2 regions of the Paenibacillus sp. Leaf72 genome follow, and region 1 is predicted to be linked to the other one. Evidence: riboswitches for the same ligand, from Rfam matches in the RefSeq annotation. Region 1 holds a riboswitch; the other holds the start of a gene.
What was found. A riboswitch is a leader RNA that binds a small molecule or an ion and turns the genes downstream of it on or off. The one in region 1 is predicted to bind cobalamin.
Positions count from the first base shown of each region.

Region 1 (7,384 bases):
GCCCAAGGCTGAGATGATGCAGCGGCTTATGCGCCAGTTCCTGCAAGTTCAGCTGCTGAACGATGCGCGCCGTACGTCTGTCAATTTCCACTTCTTGAAGCCCCGCATTGCGCAGCCCATAGGAAATATCCTCATAAGCGGTATTCAAAATGAGCTGATGCTCCGGGTCCTGAAAAACAAGGCCGACGCGCCGTCTCAAGCTGGCAAGCTCTCTGGGCTTGTAAGAAAGCGGCTCGCCGCGCCAGCTGACAAAACCGGATTCCGGACGATTAATGCCAATAAGCTGCAAGAAGAGCGTCGACTTGCCCGAGCCATTATGCCCGCACAGCGCTATCTTCTTGTTCGCCGGAATACGCAGCTCTAGCCCGTTTAAAGCGGTCTTGTCCGTTCCGGGATAAGCATAGCTCACTTGGTTCATTTCCATAATGGTTGATGCCCGATCGTTATCCGCCAGCTTATTCACCTCCATACCGAAGCCATAGCTCTGCTGCCAGCAAAATCGTTAAGCCGAGCCCCGCTTCCGCCCAATATCGGAGGCGAACCGTCCGCTTTACACTAGGCGCAAGACGGATTTCATTCGTAAATCCTCTTGCCATAAGCCCATTCGAGAGCCCCTTGTATCGATGCATCGTTTTGACGAAGAGCCGCACAGCAATCGCCGCCGTACCCTGCAATTTGCCTTTAAAACCGTGTTGACCGCCGCGTGCACGCTGCGCGACCAGCATAGCCCCCGCCGTATCCAGCAGCAGAAAGATGAAGCGATACATAATAATCATGAGCTCCAGTACAATTTGCGGCATTTTCAACCGCTTCAGCACTTGCAGCAGATCCGGGAAGGGGGTCGTCAAGGTGATAAAAAACATACATGCCAGGCAAGCAAGAATACGCGTAAAAATATGTCCGGCCAGCCCTAACGATGCCTCTGGCACATACAGGCTAAGCGGCTTCCATGAAACGAGCATCCAGCCTGCTTTCGCTGCCGCCAAGCTTCCCGCTTCGCTGCTGCTATTGCTGAATTCAATGAGCAGCGCGGGCAAGCTGAGAATGAACAGCAGGCAAGAGGAGAAAAGCAGCGCCGCATAAAGCTTAGCGGGCACTTTCGCATAGCCGACCGTCCACAGTGCAAGCCATCCGAAAATGACAAGCTGTACGAGCGGATGAGCGATATAGGCAAGCAGCAGCAGAAGGGCTGCAAGCCCGCATTTCCAAATGGCGGGTAAATCCCGCAGCTTATTGGAATAAGAAATCGTATCAATCCATTTCATCATTGCTGCTTTGATTTCCCCGACTTCCCTTTAAAAAGGCCAATCACATAGCCGATTACGCCAGCGCCAATCGCAGCTTGCAGCGCGAACAGCATGCTTTCCGTTTCTCCCGGCACCTCAGTGAGCGGAGACGCCCAAGGCTCATAATGGGGCGCAATCGTCTGGATCATTTCCTCCGCCGCGCCATCCGCGCCGCCAAACTCGGCGTTAATGAATATTAAAGGCGCAACGGCAAGCAAAACAACAATGGCTAAAATCCAAATATTTTTGGCACTGCGGCTCATTACACGCGATCCCCTTTCATTCTCCGCTTCAAAATAGACAGCTCGTCCGTATTAAAAGATTGCAGCCAGTTCCAGATCAATACCGTCAGCAAGCCTTCGCTAATAGCAAGCGGAACCTGGGTAATCGCAAAAATACCGCCAAATTTCATAAAGGATGCGAGAATGCCTCCCTCAACAGCCGGAAAAGCAACAGCCAGTTGAATCGAAGTAACGATATAAGTGGCCAGATCGGCAACAGCGGCAGCAGAAAAAATCGCCACGCCTTGCTTGCTGCCTGAACGCATCAGCAGCCGATAGACGGCATAGCCAGCAGCGGGACCTGCAACCGCCATTGAAAAAGCATTCGCCCCAAGCGTCGTCAGCCCGCCATGTGCAAGCAGCACCGCTTGAAACAGCAATACCATAGAACCTAATACGCTCATGGGCAGCGGCCCGAACATAACCGTTCCAAGCCCCGTTCCCGTCGGGTGCGAGCTGCTGCCTGTAACGGAAGGAATCTTAAGCGCGGACAGCACGAAGGTGAAAGCTGCCGCCAAGCCCAGCATCAGCTTAAGCTCTGGTGCTTCCTTTGTAATTTTCCGAATGGCGCGTACACCCAGGATGAAAAAAGGAATAAAGGCCACCCACCAAAAAATCGCCCACCCCACAGGCAAAAACCCTTCCATAATGTGCATCGCATAAGCGGATTGCGGCTCATTCACCAGTAAAAAAAGCGTGAAGCCAATAACCAGCAAAGCGGTGCTAACTGCTGTCTTGCTTTTTAACTTGACCATTCGTTTCAATACCCTCCCCAATGTGTTCATGCCTAAAGACAACAAAAAATGACCGCTTTCCCTTCGCTGGGAAAACGGCCATGTGTACGCAGAAATAGACGGTTGCGCCAGCAAACAGACTGGTAGCAATCGCTTTCATTCGTACACCTATCCTTTCCGCGAAGGCACTGTGGTGCTGGAACGAGGTAGGTCTCCTGGCTAGCGGATCATTATTTTCCTTCGTCTTCCCTGGCTGCCCTAAAGCTTAGGCCAAGTGACTCCTGCTGGTGAAGGAAAACTCCCCGATTACAGTGGCGGGACCGCTCGGGATTTGCACCCGATTCCCTGTTACCCTTTGACGTGCGCAAAGGCACCTCGTTCCATGTCAATCATTTTTCAAAATCCTTGTATTCATTGGTCATTTTGTAGTTTGATCTTATCACAAAAAATTCAGGCTGTCCCCTATAAATGTAAATGGCTACCTTCCTGTTAGAAGAAGGACAAAATAACGCCTACGACAAAACCGCATAATGCGCCGTTGACACGAATCCACTGCAAATCGTTGCCGACCTTTTCCTCCAGCATGGAGACGAGCGCCTTGTCATCCATCCGGTCGAGATTATCCCGAACGAGCGCACCGATGCGATAGTGATTATTTTCAATAAGTCGAACGAGATAGCCGCGAATGCCATCTTCCCAATTGGCGAGCATTTCCTGCTTGCCATTCAAATAATCCGTTGCAAAACGGTATCCCTGCACAATGGCGCGCCCTCCGCTGCGATGCTGCTCCTCCAGCTTGTCCAGCACGAGCTGTCTCAGCTCCTCCAGACGCAAATGGATGAAGCGCTCCGTTTCAACGCTGTCCACCCCCTGTTCAATGAGCTGCTTCAGCTTGAGCATCAGCTCTTCGTTATCGGCAAGCTTCTCCGCCTGGGCTCTCACCTCAAGCAGCAGCTTCTGCCGATGCGGGCTTCCAGGATGGGAAAGCTCCTGCATCGTAGAGAGCAGCATGTTCTGGATCAAACCGCCGAGCTTCTCCTCGTTCATAAAGCCGACGAAAGCTTGCAGTGCAAACCCCATGAAGCCGCCTACCTTAAGCTCCTCCAGCTTTTTGAAGGCGAGCTTGCCGAGCATTTCCTCGGTTTCACGCTTGCGAATCCAATGGCCTACATGCTCCAGGCCGTAATCCAGCGCCCGTTCATCCCAACGCTCATGGACGAAACGATCCGCCAGCTTGCGCACGATTGGCGTAAAATCCTGCTTTTTCACATAATCAGCCAAAAATCCATGCAGCACACCGCTAACCCGCTCCAAAGGCAAGCGCTCCACTGCCGACTGGGCAAAATCAACCGCTGCCAGCCTGAACTTGCGCTTGCCAATCAGCCGAGTCGCCGCCGATGCTGCCCCTGCGAACAGTTGAAAGCCAGACAGCTTGCGGGTAATGCTTTCTTTATTCAGCAGTTCATTTTCCATAGCGCTGATGAGCGAGTTCACGATTTTCGCCCGGTTTTTGAGCAGCAAGGACGTATGCGGAATGGGAATGCCCATCGGATGGCGGAACAGCGCCGTCACCGCAAACCAGTCGGCAATTCCGCCGACCAGCCCCGCTTCAAAGCCGCTTTCCAGTAGATGTGTCCACGTGTTGTCTGGCAGCCACCATCTCGTAGTAATAAAGCCTGCCCCCATAACGGCAAGCGAAATACCTGCTATATATCTTGATTTCATCGTTGTCCTCCTAATCGCGGGCCCCAGCGCCCTCCTGTTGCATATTGCCCTATTATACCAGATAATGAGGTGGCAAGCGTAAACGGCTGTGCCTGCCTTCGGCAGCACAAGCTCGTTTCGCGTAGAAATATAAGCGTTATAATAATAACAATATTTATGCATCCTTATATTTCAAGCGTAAACGGCTGTGCCAGCTTCGGCAGCATCAGCTCAAATTTTCAACTACACCATTGTTTCGTTACATATAAAGGAGATTACCTGCGTGCTCAAACTACGAACCATTTTTCTAAAAATGACTCCACCGCAAATTCTTACGCTTGGCTTTCTCGCGATTATTGCGGCGGGTACCCTATTGCTTTCTCTACCTCTGGCTTCGTCAGCCCATCAGGCAACGCCGCTCATTGACGCATTATTCACTGCAACATCCGCTGTTTGCGTAACGGGGCTTGTCGTCGTCGATACCGGCATCCACTATTCAACCTTTGGCGAGCTCGTCATTCTCGTGCTTATGCAGGTTGGCGGACTCGGCTTTATGACGATGTCTACGCTGTTCGCCCTTGCCCTGCGCAAACGGATATCGCTGCGCGAGCGGCTGCTGCTGCAGGAATCCATGAATCAATCTTCGCTGGAAGGGATCGTCCGCTTCATACGGCGCGTGCTCATTTATGCTTTTGCCATCGAAGGAATAGGCGCCCTGGTTCTGGCACTGCGCTGGTCAACGGAAATGCCTTTCGGCAAGGCGCTGTATTTCGGCATGTTCCATAGCGTGTCGATGTTCACCAACGCCGGATTTGATGTTATGGGACCGATGAACGGTCCGTTCAGCAGCTTTGTCAATCACGTCAACGATCCCATTATTAATGTGATCGTTATTGCTCTCATTTTTCTCGGCGGGATCGGCTTTATCGTACTGGCGGAAATGTGGGATTACCCAAAAACTCGCAAGCTGTCTTTTCACTCCAAGGTTGTGCTGTATGCGACAGGCATTTTGTTTGTCGCAGGTGCTGCCGTTATTTTTATTTTCGAGTTTACAAATACCAAAACACTAGAGCCGCTTAGCATAAGCGGCAAGCTGTACAGCTCGTTGTTCCAAAGCATATCGCCGCGCTCGGGCGGCGCAAATACGCTGGATATTGCTTCTCTGCGCCATGCGACGCAGTTTCTCATTATTTTGCTCATGTTCATCGGCGCATCTCCGGGCTCTGCGGGCGGCGGCATTAAGGTGACGACGTTTGCGATTCTCATCGGTGCGGTGTTTGCAATGATTCGCGGCCGCGAGGATGTCGTCTTTTTCCGCAGAAGGCTCGCAAAGGACCGGGTGTACAAAGCGCTGACGATTACGATTGCCTCGCTGGCGGCGATTATTTTATTTACGATGATTTTATCTACTACTGAGGATGTCGATTTCCTCGTTCTGCTATTTGAAGTAACGTCCGCTTTCGGTACAACCGGATTGTCGCTTGGCTTAACGCCGCATTTGACGGTGATCGGCAAGGTGCTGATTATTATTATGATGTTCGCTGGACGGCTCGGCCCGCTGACGCTGGCGTTCACACTCGTTCCTGCTCAGGAGAAGAAGGAGCTGTATCGCTATCCGGAAGGGAAAATTATGATCGGATAACATGCGGCGAGGAAAAATCATTTTATAAGGAAAGGGCAGTTCATGAAAAAGAGGCTTGTTTCGAAAAAAATCAAAACGCTGTTGCTTTGCGTCTTAGCATTTGCCGCAGCGGTACTGTGCTGGTTTTCCTATGAAATTTGGTCATTTAGTATGAAGGATGAAGCGAAGCCTGCTGATGCGATCCTTGTGCTGGGCACGGCGGTCTGGGGCGATCAGCCATCCCCTGTGCTGCGGGAACGCCTGAATCATGCTATAAAGCTGTACGAGCAAGGCTTTGCCGAGTATATTATTTTTACCGGAGGACGCGAGTCTGCGAATGAGCTTGCAGAGTCAGAAGTATCACGGAGCTATGCGATTGAAAAAGGCGTGAAGCCTGAGCATATTTTGATCGAAGTCCAATCTCTTATTACAGAGGAAAATTTCGAATATTCGCTAGTCGTTGCGAAGCCATATGAGCTAGGAACCTTCATCATTGTCAGCGATCCGCTTCATATGAAGCGCGCACTCATGATGGCCAGCGAGCTGGGAATGACGGCATACTCTTCGCCAACTACGACCTCCGCATATAGCAGCATGCGCACGAAACTGCCCTTTTTCTTCCGCGAGCTGTTTTATTATACAGGCTATCGAATTATATATGCTCTGAGCTAGCTGAATGCCTTCAGCCCTCAGAGTATTTTTTTGCGCTGAAAAACTAGTATTATACATTTTTGGCATGCGAATTCCGATAAAAAAGGATAGGATTATTTTACTAAGATGCTGTAAGGGAGATTGCTGAAATGCCTGATAAGTTGAAGAACATGTTAAAGCTGCTGCAGGAGCTATGGTTTGTGCCTTTCGTCGTCTATACCGCCGGACTTGTGTATGTACAAGGCTCTTTTCAACCTTATTTCGGTGATATGTTCATTTTCAAAGATATTTTAACATTTTATCCTGTTTCTCAAAGCCTGTATTGGATAAACGGCATTTATATTTCCTTCTTTTTAGCAATTCCTGTTGTAACAATAGCTGTACTTGCATCCCGCAAGGATCGGAGAAAGCCTCGTAGGGCACCTAATCGGTCAAATGTGAGGATTAGACGTTTTCGGTATTTCGTTTTACGAAATCGTATGCATCCCTTATTATTATTAATTCATGGCCTTTTATTTCTTAGTTTTATTATTACTATGATAGTTTTTCAAATTTTAACCTTGGATAAAGATTCAAATCTACCGCTGGCCGTGCAGAATATATTCTTCTATGGCGCTTTTTTTCTTATTTTTTATTTTTCGTATCAAACCGCTTCCTATTTCAAAATGAATGCACCGGCAACAAAGATAAGCATCATTTTCGTTACAGCTATCATATTGATTTTCTCCATATACCTAAGCGGCATCCATGCGCAATATATTAATATTTCAAAATACGAAGCTCAGAAGAGTACAATTGAAATGTCCAGAGTCTCATTGGATAATGAAACGCTGACACTCATTAAAATGGATATTTCAGCTGATTATTATATCGGATACCATACAGGTACTAATCGAACTATTTTTATAGCAAAAGATAATATTAATAAAATCGAAAATTTTCAAGCCTCCTATGCAGGAAAAAAACAGCTCGCTGATCCTTCTGCTTTAAACGATGAAGAGGATGTTATTATTAAAACGTTGCAAAGCTATTATGATTTTAAGATTCATTCGGAGAAACTCACGAAATCATGTACGCAATCATGCGCCTCATTCGACGCCTTTAAGA
Region 1 is NZ_LMLV01000035.1:178,948-186,331, reverse strand. It holds gene ASF12_RS32105 (energy-coupling factor ABC transporter ATP-binding protein) at 1-469, opposite strand, end outside; gene cbiQ (cobalt ECF transporter T component CbiQ) at 456-1,268, opposite strand; gene ASF12_RS32095 (energy-coupling factor ABC transporter substrate-binding protein) at 1,265-1,549, opposite strand; gene ASF12_RS32090 (energy-coupling factor ABC transporter permease) at 1,549-2,322, opposite strand; cobalamin riboswitch at 2,490-2,694, opposite strand; gene ASF12_RS32085 (DUF445 domain-containing protein) at 2,791-4,026, opposite strand; gene ASF12_RS32080 (TrkH family potassium uptake protein) at 4,319-5,647, shown strand; gene ASF12_RS32075 (YdcF family protein) at 5,690-6,298, shown strand; gene ASF12_RS32070 (hypothetical protein) at 6,427-7,384, shown strand, end outside.

Region 2 (7,384 bases), on a different contig from region 1:
ACCGACTATAACAACCGTGTAGATGAATGCAAAGTGGCCGCATGGCTTCTGCACGAGATGGCCGGCTTGCCGATGAAAAACCTGAAAGGGACCCAGCTCCGAGATATTGAGCATGAGGTTTACCGGGAGCATAAGTCAGGCTTGCAAGGCAGATTTCAAAAGAGGGCAGAGCATTTTTTCACCGAGAATGAACGTGTGAGGCAAGGCGCCGAGGCGTGGAAACAGGGGGACCTGCAAAAATTCGGCAGCCTGATGCTTGAATCGGGAGAAAGCTCCATTCATAATTATGATTGCGGCTGTCCCGAGCTGATCAGCATTTTCCGTATCCTCAAGCATACAGAAGGCGTATATGGAGCCAGATTCAGCGGAGCGGGCTATAGAGGCTGCTGTATTGGGCTCGTAGATCCCGCTTATAAGGAGCAGATCAAAGCCGCCATTGATGCACAATATCCAAAGCAGCATCCAGCGTATAAGGATTTGTATCAGGTTAGCTTCAGCAAAACCGATGATGGCGCGCGAATTATATAACTGGGGTTAGAAGCGAGGGAAATACGAATGAAGGCCATTATTTTAGCAGCGGGTTACGCAACTCGCCTTTATCCTTTGACCAAGGACTTTCCAAAGCCTCTTCTGGAGGTTGGAGGGAAAGCAATCATGGATCATATTATGGAGAAGATTGAAAGGGTTAGCTTGATTGACGAGATTTTTATTGTGACTAACCATCGTTTTTATGGGCATTTTGTTAATTGGGCGAGCCAATCAGACTATTTTAAGCCGATTAAAGTCATCGATGATCTAACGACTAGCAATGAGGATCGCTTAGGGGCTATTGCCGATTTGCAGTTTGTCCTGGAACAGGAAAAGCTGGACGATGATGTTCTAGTCATGGCCGGCGACAATTTGTTCGACTTTGAACTAACGGAAATGGTTCATTTCTATCAAATGGCAGGTACAGATACGATTGCAGCGCATGAGATAGATGACATCGATTTTCTGAGGCGCACAGGTGTCATACAAATCGATGGCAATGGAACAGTCATTGCTTTTGAGGAAAAGCCTGAACAGCCCAAATCCAATTTGGCATGTCCGCCGTTTTATATTTACGGGCAGTCAACACTGCCTTTAATCAAGCAGTATTTGGTAGAGGGCAACAACGCTGATGCACCGGGCAATTTTGTGCCTTGGCTGATTCGGCATAAAGAGGTTCATGCCTACAGGTTTGAAGGGCAGCGCTTTGATATCGGGACATTGGAGAGCTATCAAGAGGCTAGAGCGTTATTCGCGAGGCAGAATTAGTAGATAAAATAGCTAGGGTGTGTATGCAAGCCTAAGTCGCCCTGCTACTCCTTATTTGGAGGACTGAGGTTCCGCTATTCTGGCTGTTGAGCCGATTCCAGGCTATGAGCGGACAGGAAATCCGTTATAACCCTCATTATCCCGTCAAAACAGCTATTGGTGGCACATTAGCGGCTCCTGAGTCCGCGTCCTGCGCCTTAACCCGTGATTCCGTTGGAATAGCGGCTCCTGAGTCCGCCAAGTCTATCTTTGTGGAGGTAGAAACATTAAAATCCCCAGCTCCTCCAATCCGTGAAAAAGGAGGAGCTGGGGATTTATTAGGTTGCGAGCAATAGGTTCTTAATGCAGCGTCTGCAAAGCAGCCGGCGTAAACGGAATTAATTCATCTTGCCGTCCGTCGCGGACTTTATCTGACCAGGCAGGATCGACGAGCAGGGCACGGCCGACAGCTACGAGATCAAATTCGCCTGCATCCAGGCGTGAGGCCAAATCATCCACATTGGCGTTTTCTGCGCCTTTGCCTTCGGTGAAGAGGCTCATGAAGTCGCCGTCCAAACCTACGGAGCCAACAGTAATCGTTGGTTTGCCGGTAAGCTTTTTCGTCCAGCCTGCAAAGTTTAGGTCCGAGCCTGCAAATTCCGGCTCCCAGAAGCGGCGGGTTGAGCAGTGGAAAATATCTACGCCAGCTTCAACAAGCGGAGCAAGAAATTGTCCCAATTCCTCAGGAGTGCTCGCAAGCTTCGCTGTATACTCGGACGATTTCCACTGTGACAGACGGATAATAATCGGGAAATCAGGCCCTACAGCTTGGCGGCAAGCTTCAATGATCTCAACCGCAAAACGTGTTCTGGACAGCATATCGCCACCATAACGATCCGTCCGTTTATTCGTTTTCTCCCAGAAAAATTGGTCGATCAAATAGCCATGTGCGCCATGCAGCTCAATGCCGTCAAAGCCAATCCGTTTTGCATCAGCAGCTGCTTGCGCGTAAGCTGCAACAAGGCCTTTAATTTCGGCTTCGGTCAAAGGCTCATTAACAACCTCGCCCTCGGCGGTAACACCTGAAGGACCAATCGGCAGTGCTTCCGGGTTCGGATGGGAGCCGACCTTGCGCGTTGTGCCAACATGCCAAATTTGCGGAACGATTTTGCCGCCAGCTTGGTGAACGGCTTCAACGACTTTTGCCCAGCCATTTAATGCAGCTTCGCCATGAAAGTTAGGGATGTTTGGATTATCAGTGGCAGCCGGATGGTTAATCAGCGTACCCTCTGTCACAATTAAGCCAACACCGTTTTCGGCGCGGCGTCTATAGTAGGCAACTACATCTTCGCCCGGAACGCCATTTGGAGAAAAACCGCGGGTCATTGGTGCCATTACAATACGGTTAGGCAGTGTAAGTGGACCTGCTGAGAAAGGCTTGAACAACGATTGAATTGAGCTCATGAATAAAATACCTCCTAATTGAATAAAAAATCTATAATTCTATAAAAATAGATATAAAAGCATGAAATGAGCAGGAGTAAGCAAGGTTATAGCTCATCCTGAATCATTTCTTTGAAAAACTGAATGTTAGCTTCATTACGCCTGTAATAGGTGTGCTGCCCGATCCGTTTCGACTCCAGTAAGCCTGCTTTATGCATTTTCACTAAATAGCTGGATATAACGGATTGCGCAAGTCCTGTTTTTTCTGCAAAAGAACCGACACATACGCCTCCAGCAAACTGACACGCATCGGTTAGATGGCATTGAGGCCCAAAATGCTCCTCAGGCGTTTTCAGCCATTTTAAAATATGGTACCGTTTCTCGTTAGACACAGCTTTAAGTATTGACAAAGTATCCATGAGGCTTAGTATATCTATTTTTATAGAAATGTCAAATTGTTGTTTTATAAAATATAGGAACGGGTATCGTAACGCGATCCGTTCTCTATATTTCTCGGACTGAAACGCGCCGCGCCGCCGAAGGACGGCGACAGCCGTTTCACCTTGAAATATAGGAAAGGATGTCCTAACGCGATCCGTTCTCTATATTTCTCGGACTGAAACAAGCCGCGCCGCCGAAGGACGGCGACAGCCGTTTCACCTTGTGCCTATTTGTGAGCGAATGGTTGGATTTTGCGCTTATTCCGTTATCGGGAACCAGCCTGGCGCATGCGTAATCGCTCCCCATAAGCCATTCGGGATGACGAGGCGCTCCTGATCTTGCTTGGATAGCGTAGTCACAATATCCTGCTCGTTGCCTTGCTTGATTTTCTCCGTCCAATCCGGGTCCATAATGAGCTCGCGGCCAAGGGCGATAAACGGCACGCCGGAGTTTTTCGCCTCAAGCGCTTCTTCTGCGGTTGTGATGCTGCCGACACCGATGAACGGAATGTGCTCGCTGTATTTTTCGACGAACCATGCCATGCGGCTTTGCGAATCCTGCTCGCCTCTGCGCGGCTTCGACCAGAAATCTTGAAGCGACACATGCAAATAATCCAGCTTCATCTCGATTAGAGCGTTAACCAGATGGTACGAATGCTCCATCGTTAATCCTTCTTCTTCCGGCTCCTCCGGCGAGAAGCGATAGCCTACAAGAAACGGCTGCGGCGCCATAGCGGCTGCCTTCTTAACAGCTTCAACGACGTAGAGCGGGAACGCCATACGTTTATGAACAGAGCCGCCCCAGTCGTCGGTACGCACATTGGAAGCCGGGGAGTAAAATTGCTGCAGCAGGTAGCCGTTGGCACCGTGAATTTCAACGCCGTCAAAACCAGCCTCAATCGCGCGGCGTGTCGCTTCGCCAAAGTCGGCGATAATCGACTTGATTTCCTCCTCGTTCAGCTCGCGTGGCACAATTCCGCCCTCCTGCTGGGCAATGCTGCTGGCACTCACCAAATCATCATTTGGCACTAGGCCAGGGAAGCATGATCTTCCGCCATGGAAAATTTGCAAAATCGCTTTCGCACCTTGGCTTTTAATAGCATCGGCCAGACGCTTGAGGCTTGGAATCATTGCGTCCGTATCCGCGCCAAATTCGCCGGGGAAGCCTTTGCCGTTGCGGCTCACGTAGACGCACGCTGTAACGACGATGCCGGGCCCAGCACTGCGGCGGCTGTAGTAGGCAAGCTCTTCATCAGGCACTGTGCCGTCCGGATTGGACGAGCAGGTTGTCATGGGCGCCATGACAATTCGATTATGTACAGACATGCCGCTCGCGAAAGTGAATGGTTCAAATAAAGGCTGAAATTGTGGTTTCATCAGTAGTTCCCTCCAGTTACGAAATGCTATGTGCTTTATTTTATATCAGATAATTACGAAAGGAAAGTGGAGTGGAAAGGTTGCTTAAATGAAAGGGCTGGTATATAATCAACCAGATTTGCAAACAACTGAAAAATTGTGGGAATAAGGTGCAACAGCTGCGGCTGGAGCTTAAAAGGGAAGTTCGGTGCAAAACCGACGCGGTCCCGCCACTGTTACGGATTAGCTGAAGCTACAAGGCCACTGATCTCGCTTAGCGGGATTGGGAAGGCAGCTTCCAGTACAATTTCCGGTAGCCAGGAGACCTGCCTGTTCTGACAACACTGCTGTAACCTACGGAGGATAGGGAAGTGTTAGCGCGCATGCTTATTTGCTATGATGGAAAATAACAATAACAGGCAGCTCTATCTTTCCTATGACTGGAGGTAGAGCTGTCTTTTTTTGCGGATTTTTGCAGGAAGATGATTTTGCTAGAGGGAGAGGAAATAGAGAAGATGAAACGTACACAAATGGCAAAAAACAAAAAAACAATAGGTGTTTTATTTAGCCTATGCTTGCTGCTGGCGCTAATGGGGTGCAGTGGCGTTAACGGTTCCAATGAATCAGGCAGCAATAATGAGCTGTCGCAGCAGTCTGCTGCTCCGTCCGCCTCTACAGCAGCTGCTTCTGAAGAAATCGTGCTGGCTGCGCCGCGGGATTTAGCACCGGGACCGCAGGATGCTTATTACACGAGCACCATTCTGTATGTATGGGAGCCGTTGATTTCCGCTTCCGAGGATGGAAAGCCTGCTCCAAAGCTGGCGGAAGCGTGGGAAATGTCTGCTGATGCCAAGGAATGGACCTTCATGCTGCGCAAAGGCGTCACCTTCCATGATGGCGCGCCATTCAACGCGGACGCGGTACTTGCAAATTTTGCCCGTTACAAGCAAGTGAGCCCGAAAAGCTCGCCATTCTATACGCTCGACATCAACAATTCATACCCAAGCCTTCAGGAAGTCGTGAAGGTTGATGATAGCACGATTAAGCTTGTTTTCGACAATCCGCAGCCGACGCTGCTGTATTCGATGATCAACTTTTCAAGCCCGATGTACAGCCCGAATAATTTTGACGAAAATGGCGACTTTAACGGCCTGCCGCAAGGGACAGGCCCTTTCAAGCTTGTGCAGCATGAGAAGGATCAATTTTCACTGCTAGAGGCTTACGACGGTTATTATGGCGAAAAAGCAAAAGCCCAAAAAATCCGCGTCCGCGTCATACCGGACCCTGATACAAGGCTTGCTGCCTTGAAATCTGGAGAGATTTTGGGCGTCATGGATTTGGGCGCTATTCCTCCTGCCCTTGCCGAGGAGCTGCTGAAGGATGAACGCTTTGCTGTATCGACGGCAAAATCGACGATTTCCCATTACCTGCATCCGAACGGTGCCAAAGCGCCATTCAATGATGTGAAAATGCGTCAGGCGCTGAGCCTGATGATTGACCGCGAGCAGCTGGTGAAGGAGCTGTATTTGGGCTATCCGACCGCTACGGCGAACATTTTGAATGCGACATCGCCGTTTTATAAGGACATTCCTGTCGTCCATGATTCAGAAAAGGCAATCGCCCTGGCGCATGAGGTGCTTGGGGACAGCAGGCAGGCGGTTACGCTAATTGTGCCTACCTATGGACTCGATCGTTATCCGTATAAAGCGCAAGCCGAGCTGCTTCAGGCTGTGCTTCAAGAGCTGCAGCTGGACGTGACGATTCAAATATTGGATGGTGCGGCATACAAGGAAGCACAGGCACAAGGAAACTTCGATCTGGCACTGGCCATTCAGGGGCTGCCGAATGGCGATCCTTATTCGATTTTGAACAATTATATGGCGAGCGAAGGCTCAAGCAATATCAGTTATACGCTTGGTTACAGCAATGCCCATGTGGATGAGCTGTTGAAGCAGGTGAAGACGACGCTGGATATGGATGACCGCGCTGCGATTTATAACGAGCTGCAGGATATTGCAGCCGAGGAATTGCCGACGATTCCGCTGTTTAATGATGCGAGCTTAATTGCGTACAGCAAAGAAATTACCGGATACGGTGCACTTGTGTATGGTACAACGCTGCCGCAGCTGGAGCGGGTGCAATAAGATGGCCTATTTCATTCGGAGGTTGGCGGCGGCGGTTCCCGTTCTGATTGGCATTACGTTTATAGCCTTTGCCTTAAGCGTCGCTTCTCCGGGTGATCCGGCTGTCGAACTGCTGAGCATGAACGGCTTCAGCCAGCCGACCGAAGAGCAAATTGCTTTGAAAAGAGAAGAGATGGGGCTGAATGATCCGCTGCTCATTCAGTATGGCCATTGGTTATCAAAGGCGCTGCAAGGTGATCTTGGCACGTCTTATATGACGAAGGAATCGGTTAGCGGCGAGCTGCTGCGCCGCCTGCCAGCAACATTAAGCCTATCTTTGCTAGCTGTCCTGTTCGCCGTCCTGCTTGGAGTGCCATCCGGCATGCTCATGGCGATCCGGCGCAATCGGCTGTTCGATCATATCGGCAGGGCGCTTGCGCTGATTTTGGTTTCCATTCCTGGATTTTGGCTGGCGATCATGCTCATTGCCTTATGGTCGGAGAAGCTGCAGCTGCTCCCGACTAGCGGCTACGGCACCTGGAAGCATTTGCTTATGCCAGCGGCGGTGCTTGCTTCCGGTACAGGCGCCATATTGATGCGGCTGACGCGTGCGGCGCTGCTGGAGGAGCTGAATAAAGATTATATGCTGACAGCCCGAGCGAAGGGGCTGCGTGAGAGCTTTATTGTGCTTCGGCATGCGCTGCGCAATGCTTGTATTCCGTTGCTCACGGTTATCGGCAGTTATTT
Region 2 is NZ_LMLV01000033.1:145,693-153,076, reverse strand. It holds gene ASF12_RS28005 (GHMP family kinase ATP-binding protein) at 1-528, shown strand, start outside; gene ASF12_RS28000 (nucleotidyltransferase family protein) at 556-1,296, shown strand; gene ASF12_RS27995 (NADH:flavin oxidoreductase) at 1,636-2,739, opposite strand; gene ASF12_RS27990 (ArsR/SmtB family transcription factor) at 2,826-3,137, opposite strand; gene ASF12_RS27985 (NADH-dependent flavin oxidoreductase) at 3,417-4,535, opposite strand; cobalamin riboswitch at 4,665-4,862, shown strand; gene ASF12_RS27980 (ABC transporter substrate-binding protein) at 5,030-6,658, shown strand; gene nikB (nickel ABC transporter permease) at 6,660-7,384, shown strand, end outside.
Region 2: linked by a shared signal. The riboswitch ahead of ASF12_RS27980 (ABC transporter substrate-binding protein) and the one ahead of ASF12_RS32090 (energy-coupling factor ABC transporter permease) in region 1 are both predicted to bind cobalamin.